4 regions of the Nonomuraea sp. bgisy101 genome follow, and region 2 is predicted to be linked to each of the others. Evidence: riboswitches for the same ligand, from Rfam matches in the RefSeq annotation. Region 2 holds a riboswitch; each other region holds the start of a gene.
The links. A riboswitch is a leader RNA that binds a small molecule or an ion and turns the genes downstream of it on or off. The one in region 2 is predicted to bind cyclic di-AMP.
Positions count from the first base shown of each region.

Region 1: it holds a riboswitch for cyclic di-AMP, as region 2 does, so the genes downstream of both, AC3EO4_RS34790 (hypothetical protein) here and AC3EO4_RS34415 (D-alanyl-D-alanine carboxypeptidase family protein) in region 2, are expected to answer to the same signal.
Region 3: it holds a riboswitch for cyclic di-AMP, as region 2 does, so the genes downstream of both, AC3EO4_RS51050 (CHAP domain-containing protein) here and AC3EO4_RS34415 (D-alanyl-D-alanine carboxypeptidase family protein) in region 2, are expected to answer to the same signal.
Region 4: it holds a riboswitch for cyclic di-AMP, as region 2 does, so the genes downstream of both, AC3EO4_RS07380 (C40 family peptidase) here and AC3EO4_RS34415 (D-alanyl-D-alanine carboxypeptidase family protein) in region 2, are expected to answer to the same signal.

Region 1 is NZ_JBYITD010000022.1:18,069-23,432, reverse strand. Features, by position in the region: gene AC3EO4_RS34795 (alpha/beta fold hydrolase) at 1-864, opposite strand, end outside; gene AC3EO4_RS34800 (hypothetical protein) at 1-35, shown strand, start outside; gene AC3EO4_RS34790 (hypothetical protein) at 905-1,753, opposite strand; cyclic di-AMP (ydaO/yuaA leader) riboswitch at 1,909-2,043, opposite strand; gene AC3EO4_RS34785 (hypothetical protein) at 2,361-2,732, opposite strand; gene AC3EO4_RS34780 (roadblock/LC7 domain-containing protein) at 2,756-3,127, opposite strand; gene AC3EO4_RS34775 (hypothetical protein) at 3,157-3,963, opposite strand; gene AC3EO4_RS34770 (roadblock/LC7 domain-containing protein) at 3,965-4,339, opposite strand; gene AC3EO4_RS34765 (DUF5302 domain-containing protein) at 4,616-4,819, opposite strand; gene AC3EO4_RS34760 (DUF1707 domain-containing protein) at 4,898-5,364, shown strand, end outside.
Region 2 is NZ_JBYITD010000021.1:158,366-163,729, reverse strand. Features, by position in the region: gene AC3EO4_RS34425 (SDR family NAD(P)-dependent oxidoreductase) at 1-411, opposite strand, end outside; gene AC3EO4_RS34420 (class I SAM-dependent methyltransferase) at 551-1,282, shown strand; gene AC3EO4_RS34415 (D-alanyl-D-alanine carboxypeptidase family protein) at 1,298-2,215, opposite strand; cyclic di-AMP (ydaO/yuaA leader) riboswitch at 2,229-2,371, opposite strand; gene AC3EO4_RS34410 (TetR family transcriptional regulator) at 2,681-3,304, opposite strand; gene AC3EO4_RS34405 (alpha/beta fold hydrolase) at 3,506-4,720, shown strand; gene AC3EO4_RS34400 (ABC transporter permease) at 4,818-5,364, opposite strand, start outside.
Region 3 is NZ_JBYITD010000053.1:27,535-32,898, forward strand. Features, by position in the region: gene AC3EO4_RS51030 (hypothetical protein) at 1-562, opposite strand, end outside; gene AC3EO4_RS51035 (aldo/keto reductase) at 632-1,456, shown strand; gene AC3EO4_RS51040 (Gfo/Idh/MocA family protein) at 1,548-2,507, shown strand; gene AC3EO4_RS51045 (tetratricopeptide repeat protein) at 2,488-2,928, opposite strand; cyclic di-AMP (ydaO/yuaA leader) riboswitch at 3,059-3,193, shown strand; gene AC3EO4_RS51050 (CHAP domain-containing protein) at 3,209-3,916, shown strand; gene AC3EO4_RS51055 (DMT family transporter) at 4,369-5,364, opposite strand, start outside.
Region 4 is NZ_JBYITD010000003.1:244,945-250,308, forward strand. Features, by position in the region: gene AC3EO4_RS07370 (RDD family protein) at 1-1,193, opposite strand, end outside; gene AC3EO4_RS07375 (amino-acid N-acetyltransferase) at 1,280-1,849, opposite strand; cyclic di-AMP (ydaO/yuaA leader) riboswitch at 2,125-2,273, shown strand; gene AC3EO4_RS07380 (C40 family peptidase) at 2,279-3,322, shown strand; gene AC3EO4_RS07385 (LuxR C-terminal-related transcriptional regulator) at 3,385-3,600, opposite strand; gene AC3EO4_RS07390 (winged helix-turn-helix transcriptional regulator) at 3,812-4,231, opposite strand; gene AC3EO4_RS07395 (NADP-dependent oxidoreductase) at 4,319-5,248, shown strand; gene lysX (bifunctional lysylphosphatidylglycerol synthetase/lysine--tRNA ligase LysX) at 5,344-5,364, opposite strand, start outside.

The DNA of each region.
Region 1 (5,364 bases), on a different contig from region 2:
TGCGGCGACTGAAGAGCGCTCTTGAAGATCTGTGACGGCGTCCATGATCTGCTCCCACAGCGGGCGGGGCAGATCGTGGCCCATGCCGGGGAAGGTCATCAGCCGCGCGCCGGGGATCGCGGCGGCCGTGGCCCTGCCGCCGGAGACCTGCACCAGCACGTCGGCCTCGCCGTGGACCACCAGGGCGGGCATCCGCAGGCGGCCCAACCCCTCGGTACGGTCGCCCGAGGCCAGGATGGCGGCCAGCTGCCTGGTGGTCCCCGCGGGATCGTAGTCGCGGTCGTAGGCCAGGCCCGCGAGCTTCGCGATCCGCTCGCGGTCGAGCTCGTAACCGGGTGAGCCGATCACCGTCCAGACCTCCAGGGCCCGCTCGATCGCGGCCTGCCGGTCGGGAGCGGGAGCGGAGAACAGCGCGGCCGTCGCCTCGGGGGTGGGCGGCCCCGCGTCGGGGCTGGGGGTCGACATGATGGAGGTGAGCGTGAGCACCCTGCCGGGATGCGCGATGGCGAGCGCCTGAGCGATCATGCCGCCCATCGAGACGCCCAGCACGTGGGCCGCGGGCCAGCCGAGGGCGTCCATCAGGCCGGCCGCGTCGTCGGCCATGTCGCTCAGCAGGTAGGGCGCCGCCGCGCCCGGGGTGAGGTCGGGCACGCCCGCCTCGGAGAAATGGGTGGAGAGCCCCACGTCGCGGTTGTCGTACCTGACGACGTGGTGGCCCCTCCCGGCGAGCAGTTCGCAGAACTCGTCGTCCCAGTGGACCAGCTGGGATCCGAGTCCCATGATCAGCAGGAGGGGCCTGTCACGGGGGGTGCCGAAGGTGTCGTAGGCGATCTCGATACCGTTGGCATGCGCCTTGAGCGTCACGCGAAACAGAATCCCATTCTGTTTCGCGCGGCGGCAAGGCCTAGCGGGAGACGACCTTGCGCAGGTGGCCGCGGCCCAGGTAGCCGACGCCACCGACGATCGCCAGACCGCCGATGAGGGCGAGAGCGGTACCGGTGTGGCCGTTCTCGTCCGTGGTCTCGGTACGGGCGGCGGTGGTGGTGGCGGCGCCCGTGTCGAACGAGGCGGGCTGGACGGACGCGCCGCCCTGCGCCTCTTCCTCGGCCTTCACCGCGGCGATCCGCTTGGCCTCGGCCTTCTTGGCCTCCTCGGCCTTCTTCGCCTTGGCGAGGGCGAGGAGGTCGACCGGCGGCTTGGCCGGGTTCCTGTCCTTACGGCTCCACGCACCGGTGGAGAAGGCGACGGGGTGGTTCTTCTTGCCCACGCCGTTGCCCCACTTGGTGATGACGTACTGGATCTTGATGTGCCCCTCGCCGCCGATGCCGTCCACGCCCAGCGTGTCGGAGTTGAACCTGCCGCCGGTGAGCTCGGCGAAGGTCTTGGCGTCGAGGTCGAGCATGATGCCGTTGTTCGAGGGGTTGCCGGGACCGCGGTCGCCGACGAAGAAGGGGGCCTTCTTGCCCTTGTAGACGACGTAGCCCTCGGTCATGAGGGGCCAGCTCGGGCTGGCGATCAGACCCTTGCGCATCGGAATGCCACTGGCGGGCAGGCCGGTGTCACCGGCGCGGCCGGAGGCGTCGTCCCAGTAGTAGGAGGCGGTGGTGGACCCCTGGAGGAGGGTCCGCTGCTGGGTGACCTGGCTGATGTCGGGCCCAGAGGGCTCGGCGAGAGCGGCGGCGGCACCGGTGCCTACGGCGAGGGCGGTGGTGACGAGCAGGGCGGAAACGCGCATGCCAAAGCGGCGGGTCATGAAAGTCCTTTGTGCGAGGGAATGGGCAGTCCGCGCTCGAATGAAGATCAGGCAAAGGCGTAGCCGGGCATGGGCCTAACAGTCGCTACGCAAAGGAGAGCGCGAAGAAGCGGGGGAAAGCGCCGCTCAGTTTGGGGGGTGGTAGTACACGAGTGTGGTCCTCTCCATCTCGCCTACCGGGTTAGCTGACGGGTTCGGGCGTGGAGATGCCCTACCGGCACTGGGCCGGATTCACCCCAAAGAGATGGGTCCCCGGTTCCCGCGTTCGCGGGATTCGGCGCCGACCAGCCTGCTCTTCCTTGTGAAGGGCACGTCACCGGTCGGTAACGCAATGGACTCTAGGCGCAAACCACCCCAAAGGCAAAAGCAAAGCCATGAATCGGAAAGAAGATCTACCTTTTATCGTCACGAATCGACAGGCCCAGAAGACACGAAAACCCCTGCGAAACAACGGGTTTCACGGGGTCCGGCATGGTAAATCGATCAGAAGTCAAAAATCATGGAAGAGTCATGGTCGAACGCCGGATTCGGCACGGCGCGAGGGGCGCGGCCCAGGCCGTACGGCACGCCCCGTGTCCGCCGCGCCGCGGACACGGGGCGCGGTCCGTCAGACCTCGAGCTTCTCCTCGATCGAGCGCAGCTGGTGCCGCGCCATCGCCAGGTTCGCCCTGCCGCGGTCCAGCGCGAGGTAAAGGAACAGTCCCTTGCCGCCCCTGCCGGTCATCGGCCTGATGATGTGGTACTGGCCGGTCAGCGTGATGAGAATGTCCTCGATGGTGTCCTTGAGGCCGAGGGAGTCCATCGTGCGCATCTTGGCCTTGACGACCTCGGTGTTGCCCGCGGCGGCCACCTGCAGGTCCAGGTCCTTGGAGCCGCCGAGGGCGCCCAGGGCCATGCCGCTGCCGTAGTCGACCACGACGGCGCCGAGAGCGCCGTCGATCGCCATCATCTCCTTGAGGGAGACGTCCATGCTCGCCATGCGTTCCTCCGTGTGGATGTGAGTCACTTTCGCGATGCGATGGCGGCAACACTCGCCGCCGTCTTGCGACCCTCCAGCCGCAGCAGCCCCAGGTTGGTGCCAGGGTCGGCCAGGACTGTGAGGACGATCGTGGGGCCGGCCGCGTAGAAGGCGGCGAAGCCCGCGGTGCCCGAGATGAGGGTTTCCTCCAGGGCGCCCTTGCCTGCCAGGATGGCCATGCGCTTGCTGAGCGCGAGGAGGGCCGCCGAGAGCGCCGCCGTCTGCTCGACGTTGCCGCCCGTCAGGTCGCTGGCGATGGTCAGCCCGTCCACGCTGCAGGCGATGCTCCCGCTGACGTCGGGAGTGCGTTCACGCAGGAGCACCATCTCTCTCAGCACCTCGTCCCGCAGCTCCACCGGTGGCCTCCTTCTGAGTGAGGGGAACCTCACGACAGCTCCTCCAGCGCCTTCTTCAGCCGGATCAGCAGGTTGATGTCGGTCGGGTCCGCGGTCACCACGGGCCCGAGTGGCAGGGCAGGAGCGTCGGGGTCGGGCCGCGGCCGCGACTCCTCGTCCCGGCCGAGCCGCCTGGGCAGCGGCGGCGGCATGCCCTCCGAACGTGCGAGCAGCCCCGCCGCGGCAAGGCGGCGTACGGCCAGCAGCGTCGCGTAACCGGGTCTGCCGAGCTTCATCGCCAGTTCCAGTGGGGTGGCCGCGCGGTCGGCGTGGACGAGGATCTCCCACTGCAGGTCGTTCAGCACGACGCGATGGCCGGGCAGCCGCCTGACCGGTGCCACGGGCGCTGTGTCCACGTCGGCCGACGGCCAGATCCCCGTCAACTGAGCCCTCCTCCGCCCGCACTCGCGGACGATCTCCTCGACCTCGAAGTACCAGTGGGAGCCCAGCCAGTGCCGCTCCCCCGGCCGGAACTTGGGCCTGGTCCCGGTGACGGGCAACAGGAAGTAGGCCGCGTCGAGCACCGCGCCGAGCACGCAGTGCTGCAGCTCGCCCTTGGTGACCATGCCGTCCTCGACCAGGCGCGCGCCGCCGCCCTCTCGCTGGGCCCTGCGCAGCGCGGGAGCCGAGACCCTGCCGCTGGCGATCAGCACGTCCTCGGCCCTCGGTGTGTCCGCGCACTCCATGTAGGTGACCCGTCCGGCGTCCATGAAGATCGTGCCCGCCCGCCCCACCCGCAGGGCGCCCGTCGAGCGTTGCCTCGCCAGCCCGGCGAGCAGCGTGTCCAGTACCGGCATGTCACTTGGTCAACTGTCCTGAGATGGCCTGCAGTCGGTAGCGGGCAAGGGCGAGGTTGGCTCGCTCCTTGTCCAGCCGCACGTAGAGGACCAGCGGCCCCTCGAACGGCGACACCAGGTGGCGCACCAGGTGGTGGCCCTTGTCAGTGGTGACGAGCATCTCGTCGACGCGGATCGTTCCATCCGGGGAGCTCTGGGCGAGCCCGTCCGTCGTGTGGCGCAGCGCCTCGCTCAGCGCCGCCGCCGACCGTTCGACGTCGAGGCCCTCGCTTCCACTCGCGGCCACCGCCATGCCGCTGATGTGGTCGACCACCATCGCGTCGAGGGCGCCGGGTATGGCCATGACCTCGGCCAGGCAGTCATCGAGTCCCAGCACGAACCCTCCCTCACCATCGCGCTGACCGGGACAGCGTAGGAGGAGCACGTGCCGCCCCGAAAAAGGGCGAGATCACGGTTATGGATATTTATAGCCAGAGGAGCGAAAAAGCCCATCCGAGTGGCAAGGCTATTCCGCCACGCGGCAATTGAGAATGTTTCTCATATTTATCGCCGAACCACATCACCGCAGCTCAACTCGATGGTGAATCGTTTCAGGCAACACAAAGAGAGGGAGGGTACGGCATGCGCCGTACCCTCCCTGGAACCTGAGGCGTCAGCCGCCGCTCTTACGACGGAAGGTCCGCTTGCTCGAGGCGGGACCGTGGGCGCCGTGAATCTTCGAGGGATCCTTTCCCTTGCCGCCCGCAACCGAGTCTGCGTGCGCGTTGTTCTTGCGCTCCAGCGCCTCGCGGAACTTCCGCTTCAGCTCATCCTCGGGAGCCTCGATGGGCTCGGGTTCCGCCGGTGTTTCAGCCATCAGGACCTCCTGGTCTTGGGGACACTGACAGCTTCGCACGAGCTCACGGGCCACGCGAAACCGGTCTAGGCTTTACCCATGACCCCCCTGCCCGACCGCGACCCGCGGGAGATGCGCGCCGCCGACCTCGACCGCGAGCGCACCGCCGAGATCCTCCGAGCCGCCGCGGGAGACGGACGGCTGGGCATGGAGGAGTTCCATGAGCGGCTCGACCAGGTCTACTCCGCCAAGACCTACGCGGAGCTCGACCTCCTCACGCACGACCTGCCCACCCCTGCCCACACCCCCCTGCCCGTGTCGTCACCCTCGACGACCTCGGGGGCGGACAGCGGCGTCGCGATCGCCGTCATGGGCGGGTTCAAGCGAACCGGCATCTGGCGGGCGCCGCGCGTGCTGACCACCGTCGCCTTCTGGGGCGGCGGCAAGATCGACCTGCGTGAGGCGACGCTGAACGGCGGGGAGATCACGATCAGGGCGTTCGCCGTGATGGGCGGGGTCGACATCATCGTGCCCGAGGACGCCGACGTCGACGTGACCGGCATCGG
Region 2 (5,364 bases):
CTGGCTGCTCATCTGCACGATCGTCCCCGTGCCCCTGCCCCGCATCGCCGGCAGCGCCGCTCGGACGAGGGCCGCGGGGCCGAACAGGTGCAGCTCCATCAGCTCGCGCAACCGCGAGTCACTGACCTCCTCAACCGCTCCCACCACGGCCCGGCCCGCGTTGTTGACCAGCACGTCCACCTGCCCGAAGCGGTCGAGCGTGCCCTGCACGAGGTCCGCGGCCGCGGCGACGTCTCGGGCGTCGAACTTCGCGATCAGGAAGGTGTCCGGGTACGCGGCCTCCAGGTCGGCCACGCTCTCGGGCCGGCGCACCGCCGCCACCACGTTGTCGCCCGCCGCGAGCGCCGACTCCGCCAGTGCGCGCCCGAAACCGCGGGACGCGCCGGTGATGATCCAGGTCTGTGTCGTCATGGCGAGAACGCTATGGTTTCGAGCGCGCTCGAACGCAAACCCGCGCGACCACGAACACTGAGACGTCGTCGTGGTGAGCGGGTGGCGAGACGCCGGAAATGATGTCGCCGGGCATTCGGCTGAAGCGTAAGGTGCGGGCGTGCATCCTGCTGATTTCTATACAGGCATCGTCGCCGAGTTATACGGGCCGCTGAAGTCCGTGGCCCAAGATCCAGAGCCCTACGCGGCGTTCGTCCAAGAGGCTGGTTCCCCGGCTCTGGAGCTGGGGTGCGGGGACGGCGATCCATTGCTCGACCTGCGTCGGCGCGGCCTCGACGTCGAGGGTGTCGACTCCTCGGCGGACATGCTGCAGCGGTGCCGTCACCGGGCGCGGAAGCAAGGCGTCGATGTCGTCGTCTACCACCAGCGCATGGAGGCGCTCGATCTGCCACGCCGCTACCGTGCGATCTTTCTTGCCGGGCCGACTTTCAACCTGCTCCCCGACGACTCCATCGCTCTGGCCGCCCTTCACCGCATCCGCGACCATCTCGCCGTGGGCGGCACCGCCCTGGTGCCGCTGTTCGTCCCATCGCCCACACCTGCCGAACGGATCGGCCGGGTGCGCACCGCTACAGCGGACGACGGTGCAGAGTTGCGGGTCTCGGTGGTGTCCGAGGAGCGTAGCGATTCCGCGCGGACGCAGACGACGGTGTTGCGCTACGAGCGGTGCCGCGACGGCGAGAGCACCGTCGTGGACCGCCCCTGGGTACTGCACTGGTACACCCGCTCAGGATTCGAGAGCCTTGCCGCAGCCGCCGGCCTGATCGCGGTCTCGGTCCTGGAGTCGCCAGGCGCCTCCGACCTGCAATTCCAGCTGCAGGCCGCCGGTTAAGCTGCTGTCGAGTTGTCAGGGTTGCCTGCTGGTCGCCGCCCAGTCGAGGAGCGCCTGAGCGGTCTCGAAGCGGCGGCTGGAGCTGCTCTCTCCCAGAAGCACGCCGACCAGCTGACGGCCGTCCCGGTCGGCGGCGAAGGCGAGGGTGTAGCCCGCGGCGCGCGTGAATCCGGTCTTCAGGCCGATGGTGCCCGGCGTGCGGAGGAGGCGATTCGTGTTCCGCCAGGAGTAGGCGCGGTGCTCCGCCGTCTCAGGGATCGAGCGGTGCCGGGTGGAGCCGACCTTCTTGATCAACTGGTTGTTCAGCGCCGCCTGGGCGAGCCGCACCTGGTCGCGTGCGGTGGAGTAGCCGCCGCCCTTGGTGGGCATCCCGTCGACGTTGACGTACAGCGTGTCCTTCATGGCGAGCTCGCGGGCGTTGGCGTTCATCTTCGCCGTGAACGCGTCGACACCAGGCCCGTACGTGCGGGCGAGCGCGTGGGCGGCGTCCGCGCCGGAGGGCAGCATCAGGGCGTACAGCAGGTCCTCCACGGTGAGCCGGTCACCGGCGCGCAGGTACGCCACCGAGGCGCCGCCCCTCGACGCGTAACGCACGTCCTTGGCGGTGACCTCGACCACGTCGGTCGGCTTGGCCTGCTTCAACACGGTGTAGGCGGTCATCACCTTGGTAATGCTGGCCACCGGGACCCGAAGATCGGCCTTCTTGCTGAAGTAGACCTTGCTGGTCTTGGCGTCGATCACATGGGCGGCACGGCCGAGCACCGCGGGGGCGTCAGCGGAGGGGGCGGGAACGTGGGCACGGGGGGCCGGTGAAACGACCGAACCGGCCGGTGGGGCGGCCTGTGCGACAGGGGCGACGGCGGTCACGGCGCCTGCGGTGATGGCGACGCCGAGCAGCGCGCGGCCCAGCCGGTTCTTGAGGTACGTGGGCATGAAGGGGTTGTGCTCCTAGCTTCCATGCCGCCTACCGGGTTAGCTGACGGGTTCGGGCTGGGAAGTGCCCTACGGACGCGGCTGAGCCGGCGTTCGATTCACCCCAAGGGAAGTGGGTCCCCGGTTCCGTGGATACGGATTCGGCGGCCGAGTGTCGTCCTGCGGATGAGCCTCAGGAGACGCGCGGTCCGGGCAATGCAATGGCAACGGACGAGTCGACGGCTCGCTGCACAATGCACTAAAAATAGCCAAACTGCACAAAAGGGGCAAATACTCCACACTCGCTCCTGCCCGATCCGCTACGCGTCGGCGATCGACCCCCAGCCGTCGTTCCAGATGTTGTCCCAGTCGGCCTTCACGATGAGCTTGTACGCGCGGTGATCGCAGCACCGAGCCGGCAAGGTGCGACACCGACCGCCAGCAGGCGGAACCGGCTCGATCCGCGCCCCAGCCGCGTCCGTTGACTCAGCGTCCCCGGTCATGTCGGAGCGGGGACGGTTCGAGGTCGAGCGCGAGGTGGAGTTGGCGCGTCCACCAGCGCAGCTGCGCGGTCGGGTCGCTCGCCGCGACGCCGGTGAGGCCGGCGCTGCGGCGGAAGGCACTCCCGTAGAGAGGCTCCATCGCCATCGCTTGGTGGAGGGCCGCGACCGCGAGCCGCGTGTCCTCGATCGAAGCCGCGGACGGCCGGAGCCTGTGGAGTGCGTCGACAAGCGGGTTCAGCATCCCGTCGCCATGCTCTCGCCAGCCCGCAGCATGCAGCGCGACCGCCAGCTCGCCGTAGCCCTGCCGGTACAGACCTGCGAGTGACTCGACGAGCTCCAGGAGGTCGGCGCCCTGCTCCAGCCACGACGAGAGAACGTCCTGCACAGCGGCTCTCAGTTGGCGTCCACCGTGTCGAAGCAGTTCGCGCAGCAGGTTGTCGCGGCTCTGGAAGTGGTGTGTCACGCCGGCGTCGGTCATGCCGACCCGGGCGGCGACGGCACGCACCTGGACCGCCGCGACGCCTCCGTCGGCGAGCAGCGCTGCCGCGGCGTCGAGGATCAGCCGGCGAGCCTCTTCAGGCGGTCTTCGTGTACGGCGTGTCCCCACGACTCCAACCTTACCTTGACCGGCCAAGGCAGCGGGTCGTATCGTACCTTGACAGCTCAAGGTAAGGGGTGCGGACATGCCTGTGGTCGACCTCACGACGTCGCGAGGGAACGAGGTTCCGGCCTCCCGTGAGGGCCTCGCTCGACGATTCGGTGCCGTCCCTGGCGGCAGGCGCCGGGACGAGCCGGGCTCCGACCAGCGATGACCGAAGTCACCCTCGCCCGAGGAGACGTAACGCTGCGAGGCACGGCCACCGGCATCGGTCCGACCGTCATCCTGCTCCACGCCGGCGCCGAACGTCGCGGTGTGTGGACGCCGGTCGCGGCGGCGCTCGCCCTGTCCGGGCTCCGGACCGTGGCCTTCGACCTGCGCGGTCACGGCGACAGCTCGGGACGGGCAACGACGCTGCGGGCCATCGAGCAGGACGTGACCGCGATGATCTGCCGAGAGCCGGCACCGGTCGTCGTGGTCGGCGCCTCCCTCGGCGGGCTGGCCGCCATCGCGTCCCTCGCCGACCCACGCGCGGCACGACATGTCGCCGGGTTGGTACTCGTCGACGTCGTACCCGATCCCGATCCCGATCGGGTTCGCGCCTGGCTCGATGCCCGTGGCCTCCGCCACATCCACGCCGAGCTCGTCGAGGACATCCTCGAACGCGGTCCCGAGCTTCTGGCGACAGCCGCGAAGATCGAGCTGCCGATCCTGCTCGTTCGTGGCGGGCCGCGCTCACCGCTCATCGACGCTGAGGTGGAGCGCTTCCGCGCCGCCAACCCTGCGGTCACGGTCTCTCAGGTGCCTGCCGCAGGTCACCTGGTAGCTCGTGATGCTCCCGATGAGCTCGCCCGCATCGTCGCGGACCGCGCGTCGACGTGGCTCGCCACCGGGACGACCGCCCGTCGTGCCTTCGCGCTGCAACGCTCGCTGGGCGCCGACCGGCTCGACCACCCAGGTGGAACGCTGCTCGCCCACCTGCACAGGGTGCACGCCCTCACCGTGGCGTGGTCCGCCGCGCCACGCACCCAGCTGGCCGCCATCTGCCACGCGACCTACGGCACCGACGGGTTCCCGCACGCGCTCATGGCGACGACGGAGCGGCGACGGCTCGAACGCGTCATCGGGTCCGATGCCGAGTCGCTCGTCTATCTCTATGGCGCCTGTAACCGATCCCACACCTACCGCGGCCTCGGGCGCCAACCGCTTCCCGTCCGTGATCGCTTCACCGGCGACATCACGCCGATCCATGAGGCCGACCTCGTCGACTTCGCCGTGCTCACCATCGCCAACGAGCTCGACGTCGCCCGCTTCGCTCGTCTTCCACGCACGGCCCTGAACGAGATCCGCCGCCTCGTGGCCGCGCTCGCCGCCTACGCGCCCGTCGAAGCCGCGCGGGCGCTCGACGACGGCGCCCTCGCGTGACCATCGAACAGCCATGGACGCTCGCCGACCCGCCGGGGCTGTCCGGCGTTCGTGCCGGCGACGACCTTGTGGCTCCTCGGCGGCGGCGATCCCCTGCCTAGCCCGTGGTGAGATCGCGGCGGCGCATGCCGTACAGACCGAGGGCCGTCAGCGCCGCGGCGAGTGCGACCAGGACCACCGTGGCCACCGGGGCGAACGCCCCCAACGGGTGCCAGGGAAGGTGGGACAGCACCGACGTGTTCACCAGCCATCCCTGCACCCTCCAGTAGGGCCCCAGGATCTGGACGAACGCGCTGTACACGAGCACGACCCAGGCCGCGCTGATGGCCCGCGGGGCGAGCCCGAGCAGCGCGGCGGGTACGGCGAGCAGCACCAGCACCTCCGGGATGCGGAGCAGGCATGCCCGGACGACCTCGCCCGCGAGGGCGGGGTCGCCGCTCGACGCGGCGGCGCCGGCGCCGAGCGCGAGACCGTACACCGCCAGCAGGACGACCACGGCGAGCGCGGAGACCAGCAGGGACGACCCGAGCCACGTCGATCTGCCGGTCGGCCCGGCCAGCACTGGACCGAGACGGCCGCGCACCTCCTCCGCCCGGAGCCGGAGAACCGACAGGACCGCGAAGACGCCGGTGTAGAGGGACCCG
Region 3 (5,364 bases), on a different contig from region 2:
TGCTCATCGGCTGACTGCGCAGCCAGCCGAAGTCGTGGCGGGCCAGCTCCACGCCCGCCTGCCCGACGGCCGCGGCCAGTTCGCCCTCCACGGGAAGGGCGGTGAAGACGGAGAGCGCGCCCCTGCGGGCGGTGGCGCGCAGCCTGCGGGCGGCCAGGTGGCCGAGCGTGTTCCGCCACGTGCTCGGGGTGGCGCGCGCCCGCAGCAGCGGCTTGACAGGGCGGGCCGACAGCAGTTCGAGCAGCCTGATCGTGGCGAGACCGTCGTCGACGATCACGACGCGGCCCGGACGGATCATGACCCAGCGCAGTTGGACCCTTCCGGAGAAGGCGTCGCCGACGGCGTTGAGCCTGCGTGGCATGCGCTCGCTGGGCTTGGCGAGCTCGAGCCCCTCTGGCAGGTCGAGCGTGACCAGCTCACGCCTGGTGGCCGCGAGCGGGCGCAGCCCGGCGCGTGGCACCACCAGCGTCCGGTCTCCCAGCAGCCCGGCGTGGTGGGCCTCGACGGCGCAGAGCATCTGTAGTGGCGACTCCACCCAGGCCACGGATTCCTGTTCGTTCACGACACGCGCAACGGTAGGACGCCCACTCGAAGCGCCAGCTAACGCGGAGTGAACAATGGAGGCATGAACATGAACTCGCTGCTGCTCAACACAGACGGCGTTCAGATACCGCAACTCGGCTTCGGCGTCTGGCAGGTGCCCGACGACGAGGCGGAACGGGCCGTGTCAGCCGCGATCGAGGCCGGCTACACCAGCGTCGACACGGCCAAGCTGTACTACAACGAGGAGGGCGTCGGCCGCGCGATCGCCGGCTCGAGCGTGCCTCGCGAGAAACTGTTCATCGCCACCAAGCTGTGGAACAACGAGCACGACAGGGCCGAGGCCGCCTTCGAGACGAGCCTGTCGAAGCTCGGCCTCGACTACCTCGACCTGTATCTCATCCACTGGCCCGTCCCTTCCCAGGACAAGTACGTCGAGGCGTGGCAGTCGCTGGAGCGGCTCTACAGGGCGGGCAGGGTCAGGGCGATCGGCGTCTCGAACTTCACGATCGAGACCCTCGAGCGGCTCATGAACGAGACGGAGATCGTCCCCTCGATCAACCAGATCGAGCTGCACCCCCACTTCCCTCAGGCGGAGCTGCGCGCCTTTCACGAGGCCAACGGCATCCTGACAGAGGCGTGGAGCCCGCTCGGCCAGGGCAGGGGGCTGCTCGACGACCCCGCGCTGGCCACGCTGGGCCACAAGCACGGCAAGTCGCCAGCCCAGATCGTGCTGCGCTGGCACATCCAGCTCGGCAACGTGGTGATCCCCAAGTCGGTCACCCCCTCGCGGATCAGGGAGAACATCGACGTGTTCGACTTCACCCTCGACGCCGAGGACATGGCGGCGATCGGCGCGCTGAACAGGGGCACGCGCCTCGGTCCCGACCCCGCCACCTTCGACTGGATGGGCTGACCCGCCCGTCGGCCACGGCCTGCGCCCCGGGCGCGGGCCGTACGCGTGTCCGGGGTGATGGGAAGATCGATCACCGATAGAGAGGACTCTCATGCGTGACTTGGGTTGGGGAATCGCGGCCACGGGCGGGATCGCCAGGACGGTCGGCGCGGTCATCGCCGCGGAGCCCGGCATGCGGGTCGCCGCCGTGGGCTCCCGCGACCAGGGCAGGGCCGCCGAGCTGGCGGCGACGCTGGGGGCCGAGTCGGCCTACGGCTCCTACGCGCAGCTGTGCCAGGACCCGGCGGTGGACGTGGTCTATGTGGCCACCCCGCACGCCCAGCACCTGGAGGTGGCCGAGGCGGCCATCGCGGCGGGCAAGGCCGTGCTGTGTGAGAAACCTCTCACGGCGAGCCTGGCCGACGCCGAGCGGATGGTGGACCTGGCCAGGCAGGCTGGCGTGTTCCTCATGGAAGCGATGTGGATGCGCTTCAACCCGCTGATCAGAGGGCTGCTGACCGAGGAGCGGTTCGGGGCGCTGCGCTCTGTGCAGGCGTCGTTCGGGTTCGTCATGCCGTACGAGGAGCGGCATCGGCTGTGGGATCCCGCGCTGGGCGGCGGAGTCCTGCTGGACCTGGGGATCTACCCGTTCGGGCTGGCGCAGCTGCTGCTCGGCGAGCCGGCTGAGACGCATCTCACAGGATCGCTCGGTCCCTCGGGCGTCGACGCCGAGGTGGGGGCGCTGCTGACCTACGAGGGCGGGGCGCGGGCGCTGCTCGACACGTCCCTGCTCAGCCCGCTGGCCAACACCGCGACCGTGGTCGGGACGGAGCTGCGGGCCGACATCGCCGCGCCGTTCTGGGCGCCGCAGCGGATCCTGCTCTCAGGGCCCGGCGTCGAGCCCGAGGAACTCGTCCTTGACCCGGCCATGAACGGCTACGCCGAAGAGGTGCGCGAGGTACGGCTGGCACTGGCCGAGGGCAGGACGGAGAGCGCGATCATGCCGTTGGAGGAGAGCCTGGCGATGATGCGGATGCTGGAGGACGCGCGGATCAGGCTAGGCGCTCGCTAGCGCGGGCGGCGGCCTCCTCGTGCCCCGACCCCGCGGCCATGAGGAAGTGGGCCCGGGCCCGCTCCGGCCTGCCCTCCCTGTCCTCGAGCAGGCCCAGGTTGAACATGGCGCGCGGGGCCGCTTCCGGGTGGCCCGATTCGACAGCCTTGGTGTACCACCGGCGCGCGACCTCGGTGTTGCCGCAGCAGTCCTCCAGGACGCCGAGGTTGAACTGCGCCCTGGGTGTGGCGGCCCTGCCGTACCAGTGGCGAGCCTCGTCGAGATGGCCGCTCTCGTCCTCGATCAGCGCCAGGTTGAAGGCCGCCCGCTGGGCGGCCGCGGGATGACCCGATTCGATCGCCAGGAGATACCATCGCCGGGCTTCGTCCGGACGGTGTCCGTCTTCCCGCAGCCCCCTGTTGAACAGGTCCTGTGGCGACATGTCCTGACCGTAGATGATCGACGGACCTTTATCAATTTGTAAGCTACTTGCCTCATGTATTACCTTAGGCTCACTCAAGGCATAAACCGGGCAATCCGGACATTGCCAGACATTGCAATCATCACAGGTTCACCTGTGACCGCTGAATCCGCACCACGCGGAACCGGGGACCCAATCTCTCTGGGGTGAATCGGCACATCGTGCCGTAGGGCAGCTTCGCGTCCGAACCCGTCAGCTAACCCGGTAAGCGGCAGGAAGCTAGCAAGGAGTTCCCCTTCACATGGCAAAGCACAGCCGTAGCCGTGCCCCCAAGCTCAACTACGCGCATGCCGCGCTGGGCGCAGTCGTCATCGCCGGCGCGCTCGTACCCACCCAGATCGCTCAGGCCGACAAGCTCCCGCTTGCCGACAGCCCCCGGGTAGCCGCCCTCGCAGGCGCGCCCAAGGAGGACGCGGCCAGGGTCAGCGCCGCCGGCAAGGCTCAGACGAAGGCCATGCCGAGCGCTGCCGCGGTTCTGGCCGAGGCCAAGAAGCAGATCGGTATCAAGGAGAACGCCGCGGGCGGCGGCACCAAGTTCCAGAACTGGTACGTCAACTCGCAGCGCGCCAGGGAGACCGTCGCCAGGGACGGCGGCAGCGTCACCGCCTACGCCAACGCCGCGTGGTGCGCGATGTTCGTCTCCTGGGTCGGCGAGCAGACCGGCGCCCGTCCGCAGGTCGGCTGGGACGCCTACACCGTGGCTCACGCCAAGTGGTTCAAGGCCAACAAGCGCTGGGGCCAGACCCCCAAGCCCGGAGCGGTCGTCTTCTTCTCCTGGAGCGGCAGCAAGAGCCTCGACGACATCAACCACGTCGGTTTCGTCGAGAAGGGCAACGGCGACGGCACGATCTCCACGATCGAGGGCAACACCGGCAACGGCGTCGTCGAGCAGCGCGTCCGTCCCACGTCGCAGGTCGTCGGCTACGGCTACCCCACCTACTCGGGCTGACGATTCCGCCGCACTCCCCCGGCCCTGTTGCCAGGTCGGCCCGATGATCGAACCACGACTCATCGGGCACGTCTCCTGGTAACGGGGGCCCACCACGGGACCCGGGGCGGCCGCCGTCAGGGCCCTCGCCACGCGGGGCGCCTCGGCTCTCCCGCTTTCCAGCGGCGGGCCCCCTCCCCCCACCGCACGTGCCGTGTCCTCCCCCGGCCTTCCCCCCCGACGACACGCGTCCGGTCGCGGCGGGTCCAGGACACCTTCCCCTCCCGTCTCCGGCTGCCCCTGACCGGCGTCTCCGGCCAGGTCCCCCCTCCGTCGAACCCCTTTCGATGCGGTCCAGCGGCGCGCCGCGTCCGTCGCGGCCACCGCGTCGCCGATCCAGGCGTCCCGGCGCTCACGAGCGTCGAGTCAAAGGACCGTCGAGCCAGAGGAACGTCACGCCAGAGGACATCGCGTCAGAGGAAAACGGCGCGGCCGAACCGGGTCTCAGCCGGTCTTCCCCCTGTGGTGGGCAGCCGGACGACCCTGAGCACGCCGATGAGGATCAGGGCGAACCCGACGACCTGGCCGAGCGGCGGCCATGTGCCGCGTGCCGCGTAGACGTAGGCGAACCCGGCCACGGTCTCGACGTTGATGAGCATGCCCGCGGCCGTGGGCGACAGCCGGGCCGAGGCGACGTTCCACAGGCCCGTGGCCGCCCACGACACCACGACACCCAGCACGAGCACGGCGACGACGAACGCGGCCAGGTCCGGACTCTCCCCGGACGGGCCGGAATCGGGCGACAGTTCGCCCGACAGCGCGGCCACAGGAAGGCCGGCCAGCGTGACGACCCCCGTGCCGAGGCCGATCACCGTGGACCAGCCCCCGCCCGGCACCTCGGGGTGGCGGCTCAGGAAGCGCGCGTTGGCCAGCCCGTACCAGGTCCACAGGAGGACGGCGCCCACGGCGGCCAGCAGGCCGAGCACCTTCAGCCCGAGCGGCCGGTCCTCGGTGGGGGCGGCCCCACCCAGCTCCAGCGCGTTCACCACGGTCAGGCCGATCGCCACGAGCGTCACCGGCATGACGAGCGAGCGCCACCGGTAGGCCCCCGACAGCGCGTTGCCGAGCAGTGCCACTGTGACGGGGATGCAGCCGATCACGATGTCGGTGACCGGCGCGCCGACCAGCTCGATGCCGACGACGAGCAGCAGGTAGTACAGGACGTTGCCCGTCAGCGCGAACGCCAGGGCCACTCGCCAGTGCCGCCGCAGCAGGCGCCACAGAACACGCCCGCCGAAGGCGAAGAGCACCAGGGAGACCAGGCCGTAGGCCAGGTACCTGCCGACCGTCACGGCCACCGGGCTCCAGCCGGGCAGCAGCACCGGTATCAGGAAGGCCAGGCCCCAGATGAGGCCGGCCACCGTGCCGGCGGCGGAACCCACGGACTGTTCCCGCCGGGTGAGACCTCC
Region 4 (5,364 bases), on a different contig from region 2:
CAGGTGACACCCGCCCGCTTGAGCGCGGCATCGCCGGACAGTCCGCCCGGAGTCAGAGCACCGCCAACCGGGACGATCTTGATGCCCATGACCATCTTGCCCAGCGTCTGCCCCTTGGCCTTGGTCATCAGGTACTCGTAGCCAACGTAGAACAGCGTCGCCAGGACCGCCGCAATCGCCGACGCCGCGAACCCGCTCAGCCCGCTCGTCGCACCGGTGCTGAGGTTGTAGCTGGCCACGAAGAAGATGGCGAGGATGAGACCCAGCACGAACCAGAAGATCCCGAAGATCACACCGTCGACGATGCGGGCGACCAGGCGCTGCCACCACTCGGCGAGCGGGGCGGGCGCGCCGGGCGGCTGCACCCCTGCCGGCGCCCCGTAGGGCTGGCCGTAGCCGGGCTGCCCGTACGCGGGCTGCTGCTGGCCGTAGCCGGGCTGGGCGTAGGGCTGCTGCTGGCCGTACGGGGACTGCTGGCCGTAGCCGGGCTGCGACTGGCCCTGCTGGCCGTAGTCGGGCTGACCGTAGGAAGGCTGCTGGCCCGAGGACGGCTGCTGCTGCCCGTAGCCGGGCTGCTGGCCGTAACCAGGCTGCTGCTGCCCATAGCCGGGCTGCTGCTGGCCGTGGCCGGGCTGGCCGTACTCGGGCGGCTGGCCCGAGGATGCCTGCTGACCGTAGCCCTGCTGCTGCCCGTAGTCGGGCTGACCGTAGGAAGGCTGCTGGCCCGAGGACGGCTGCTGCTGCCCATAGCCGGGCTGCTGACCGTAGGAGGGCTGCTGCTGCCCATAGCCGGGCTGCTGCTGGCCGTAGTCAGGCTGGCCGTAGGGCTGCTGCCCCGAGGAAGGGGCCTGCTGCCCGTAGCCGGGCTGCTGGCCGTAGGAGGGCTGCTGCTGGCCGTAGCCGGGCTGCTGACCCGAGGACGCGGCCTGCTGGCCGTAGCCCTGCTGCTGGCCGTAGCCGGGCTGGCTGTAGCCCTGCTGACCATAGCCCTGCTGCTGCTGGCCGTAGCCCTGCTGCTGGCCGTAGTCGGGCTGGCCCTGGGACGGCTGACCGTAGCCGCCGCCTTCATGGCGGTAGCCCACGATCGTCACGTCAGGATCGGGCTGCTCGCCCGGGCGTCCTGCGTTCTGCTGACCGTATCCGGAATTGTCATCAGGTTGATCCTGCGGATACGGCGGCTGTCCGGTGCTCACCGTGTCACCTCGCTTCGATGGCGCATGTGGCACATGTCAGGACACATGCTTGCTGTTGCCCAACGTATCGACATGAGTATCAACAATCACCTTTCCTCTTGGTCAACGCCATAGTCAACTGCTTCCAGATGGAGCAGCATCCTGGTGTTGCCAAGGGTGTTGGGCTTGACATGCTCCAGATCCAGAAACTCGGCCACACCCTCGTCGTAGGAGGCCAGCAACTCGGCGTAGACCTCGGGTGACACCGGTGTTCCCTGGATCGGGACGAAGCCGTGCCGGGCGAAGAAGTCGACCTCGAACGTCAGGCAGAAGACCCTGCGGAGCCCCAGGTCACGGGCCGTTCCCACCAGCGCGGTAACAATACGGTGACCGATGCCTGAACCTTTGACGGCGGGGTCGACCGCGACCGTGCGAATTTCGGCGAGGTCCTCCCAGAGCACATGGAGCGCGCCGCAGCCGACGACCTGGCCGCCGCGCTCGGCGACCCAGAACTCCTGGACGTCCTCGTACAGCGTGACCGTGGCCTTTTCCAGCAGCTTGCGGCCCGCGCCCGCGTAGATGTCGACCAGGCGCCTGATCGACCTGACGTCCGGCGTGCGGGCTCGCCGTACGACGATCTCGGTGTCCTGCATTGTGCGCTCGACGACCTGCTCCATGGCCCTTCAGCGTACCTAGCTCGTTTCGGCCCACCCTTAACTACCGTCACATGACGCACTGTAGCGAGGCGGGCACGCTATGCATCTCTGCACGACAAACCCGACAAACCTTCGCGAAACTCAGTAAAGGCTTTGCAATCCCCTGGTCGATCGGGCTTTTGCGTGATCTACCCGTGATCCTTTGGATGCGCATCCTCTACTGGATTGGCAGTTCTGGTTGAGCACGAACCTTGCTTGCACTAGTGTCCACCGACGATGTCCCCCACGCGGCCAGGCGTGGAGACACGCCTAATCCCCCACAAGGGGAGCCGGGGACCCGCCGGCGGCCGCCCAGCCGTCAAGGGGTGAATCCGAGCTCGGGCTCGGTAGGGCTGCTCCGGCCCGAACCCGTCAGCTAACCCGGTCGGCGACTACGAGAGGAGCTGGTTGGTGAAGCGCAGGCGCATCCGCGAAGGGGAGTCGGCGGGCGAGCACGCCCGCCCCCACGAACCCGGTTCCCGCCAGAAGCGGTTCGCGATCCTGGGCGCCGCGATGGCCGTTCTGGTCCTCACCACGCCTCTCGGCTCGGCCATGGCCGACCCCAAGCCGTCGCTCAGGGAGCTCTCCAAGCAGGTCGAGAAGCTCCACAACGACATCGAGACGCTCACCGAGCAGTACAACGGGCAGCGCGAGAAGCTCAAGAGCGTCAAGAAGTCCGCGGACAACGCCAAGAAGATCCTGGCCACCAGCGAAGCCGATCTGGCAGCCAAGCGCGCCAGGGCCACCCTCCTGGCCGAGAGCACCTACATGTCCGGCGGTTTCACCGACGGCCTCGCCTTCGCCAACGCGACCGATCCCGGCGCCTTCCTCGACGCCGCCGCCACCTCCTTCGCCATCAACCAGCAGCAGGGCCAGGAGGTCAAGGAACTCGCCGAGTCCATCGCCGCCGCGGAGAAGGCCAGGGCGACGGCCAAGACGCGCCTGGCGGAGGTCCAGAAGCTCGTCGACGACCTCGGCGGCAAGCGGGACAAGATCACCTCGATGGTGGCCAAGGTCGAGAGCAGCCTGTTCAGGCGGGCGATCGGCGAGGCGGGACGGCCCGGCACCCGCGCCACCAAGGTCAACCTGCCGATCATCGGCAGCGGCAAGGCGGCGGAGGCCGCGCGCTGGGCGCTGACGCAGCAGCTCAAGCCGTACGTGTGGGGGGCCGAAGGTCCCGGCTCCTACGACTGCTCGGGGCTGGTCATGGCCGCCTACCAGCGCGTCGGCATCAGCCTGCCGCACTACACCGGCGACCAGTGGACCGCGGGCACGCACATCACGCGCGAGGAGCTGCGCCCGGGTGACCTGGTCTTCTTCTACAGCGACCTGCACCACGTGGGCATCTACATCGGCGGCGGGATGATGGTGCACGCGCCCCAGACCGGCGACGTCGTCCGGATCGCCACGATCGGCAACAGGCCCTTCGCGGGAGCCGTCCGCATCGCCGACTAGTAGCCGGGAGCCGCTCGCGCCGGAACCGGATGGAGGCCGTACGCGAGACGCAACCGCGCCGGCTAGATGAGTCTTCGGCGCGCCGCCCAGGCCACCGCCTCGATCGCCGTGGCGACGCCGATCCTGTCGCAGATGACCCGCAGGCGGCGGCGGACCGTGCGACCGCTGATCTCCAGCGTCCTGCCCACGCGGTCGACCGTGACGCCCTTGGCCAACTCCGCCAGGAGTTCCAGGTCGTCCTGGCTCAGCACGACTCCGTCGTCGGTGAGCACATCCATCGGGAGCCCTCCCCCCAACAGCACAACTCGGCGACGTCTCGGCCCGAGCAAGCTGCTCGTCTCGCAGACGGTAAACGCATACGGGAAAGGTCGTCAAGGTCGATTCGTGCGGCGCTTGACGGCGGCTATTGACTTGATCGTTTCTATATGAAGAACTCGCATGGCGTGTGGTGCGTAGAACGGTCCACAACCGCCTAACAGGAAACTGTCCTTATCCGGAATTTCGCCCCGATTGTTCGCCGTCCCGTTGGGCGTCATAGTGTTCGCGGGGGAGCTCGACATCCTCGATGTGACTCTCGGCCCATTCCTTGATCGCCGCCATGAGTGGCAGCAGGCTCGTTCCGAGTGGCGTCAGCCGATAATCGACCCGCACCGGCACCGAGGCGGTCACCGTTCTGGAGGCCAGGCCGTCCCTTTCCAGTCCGCGAAGCGTCTGGGTCAGCATCTTCTGACTCACACCCGCCACCGTCCTGGCGAGATCGCTGTAACGCAGCGGCCCATTGGCGAGAGCCGTGAGCACCAGACTGACCCATTTGTCACTAAGCGCGTCGAGCAGCTTCCTTGAAGGGCACTGCGCGATATAGGCGTCATAAGCCTGCTTGGCCTCGGCGCGGCGCTCGGCCGCCGTCATGGTCGCCAACGGGGCTCCTTCGGGTGGGTTACGCACTTCCAGGTGCCTTCTTACCAGAAGAGAGCAGCTCTCCCTAGGGTCGGCGGCATGACGACAATGCGTGCGCTCATCGGCGGTTCAGGCTCGCCCGAGCTCATCGAGGCTCCGATCCCTCAGGCGGGCAGCGGCCAGGTGCGAATCAAGGTGGCGGCGGCGGGGGTGAACCTGTTCGACCTCGCGGTCGCGGCGGGAACCCTCGTCGACTACGGCGTCGCCCGCAGGCTCGCCTCCTACGGGCTCGGCTTCGACGCGGCAGGCGTGATCGACCAGGTCGGCGAGGACGTGGCCTTCACGCCCGGCCAGGAGGTGATCGCCCTCGTCGGCCGGCTGGAGCTGCCGACCAAGGCGCAGGCGGAGTACGTGGTGGTCGACGCCCACGCGGTCGCGCCCGCGCCGCAGGGGATCTCCGCCGTCGAGGCGGCCACGCTGCCGCTCAACACGCTGACCGCGTGGCAGGCGCTCGACAGGGCGCGGCTGGACCAGGGCAGGACCGTGCTCGTCACAGGCGCCGCCGGCGCGGTCGGCGGGTTCGCGGTGGAGCTCGCGACCGCCCGCGGCCTGCGGGTGGTGGGCGCGGCCGGGAGGGACGACGAGGAACTGGTGCGGGGCTTCGGTGCGGAATGGTTCGTCCCGCGCGAGGAGGACCTCGGGGAGGGCGTCAGGCGGCGGGTGCCCCACGGGGTGGACGCCGTGATCGACGCCGCGGTGACCGGCCTCGCGGGGCTGAACGCTCTACGCGACGGCGGCACCTTCATCACGCTGACGGCCGGAGTGGCACCCGTCGCGCTGCGCGGGACCGACGTGGCGACCGTGTTCTTCAGGGAGGAGCCGCGCCAGCTCGCCGAGATCGCCCGGCTCGCCGGGCTCGGCAGGCTCACCGCCAGGGTCGCCGGCACCTACCCGCTGGAGAAGGCCGCCGACGCGCACGCCCGCCTGGCCGCGGGAGGCCTGCGCGGCCGCCTGGTCCTCACACCTTGACGCGTCACGACGCGTGTCCGGTACGGCGCGAGCCGCTCGCCTGCCGTACCCGGTCCCTCGCGGGAAGCCCGTGCGGGACCGGGGCAGAGGCAGGGTCAGTGGGAGGGCTTGACCAG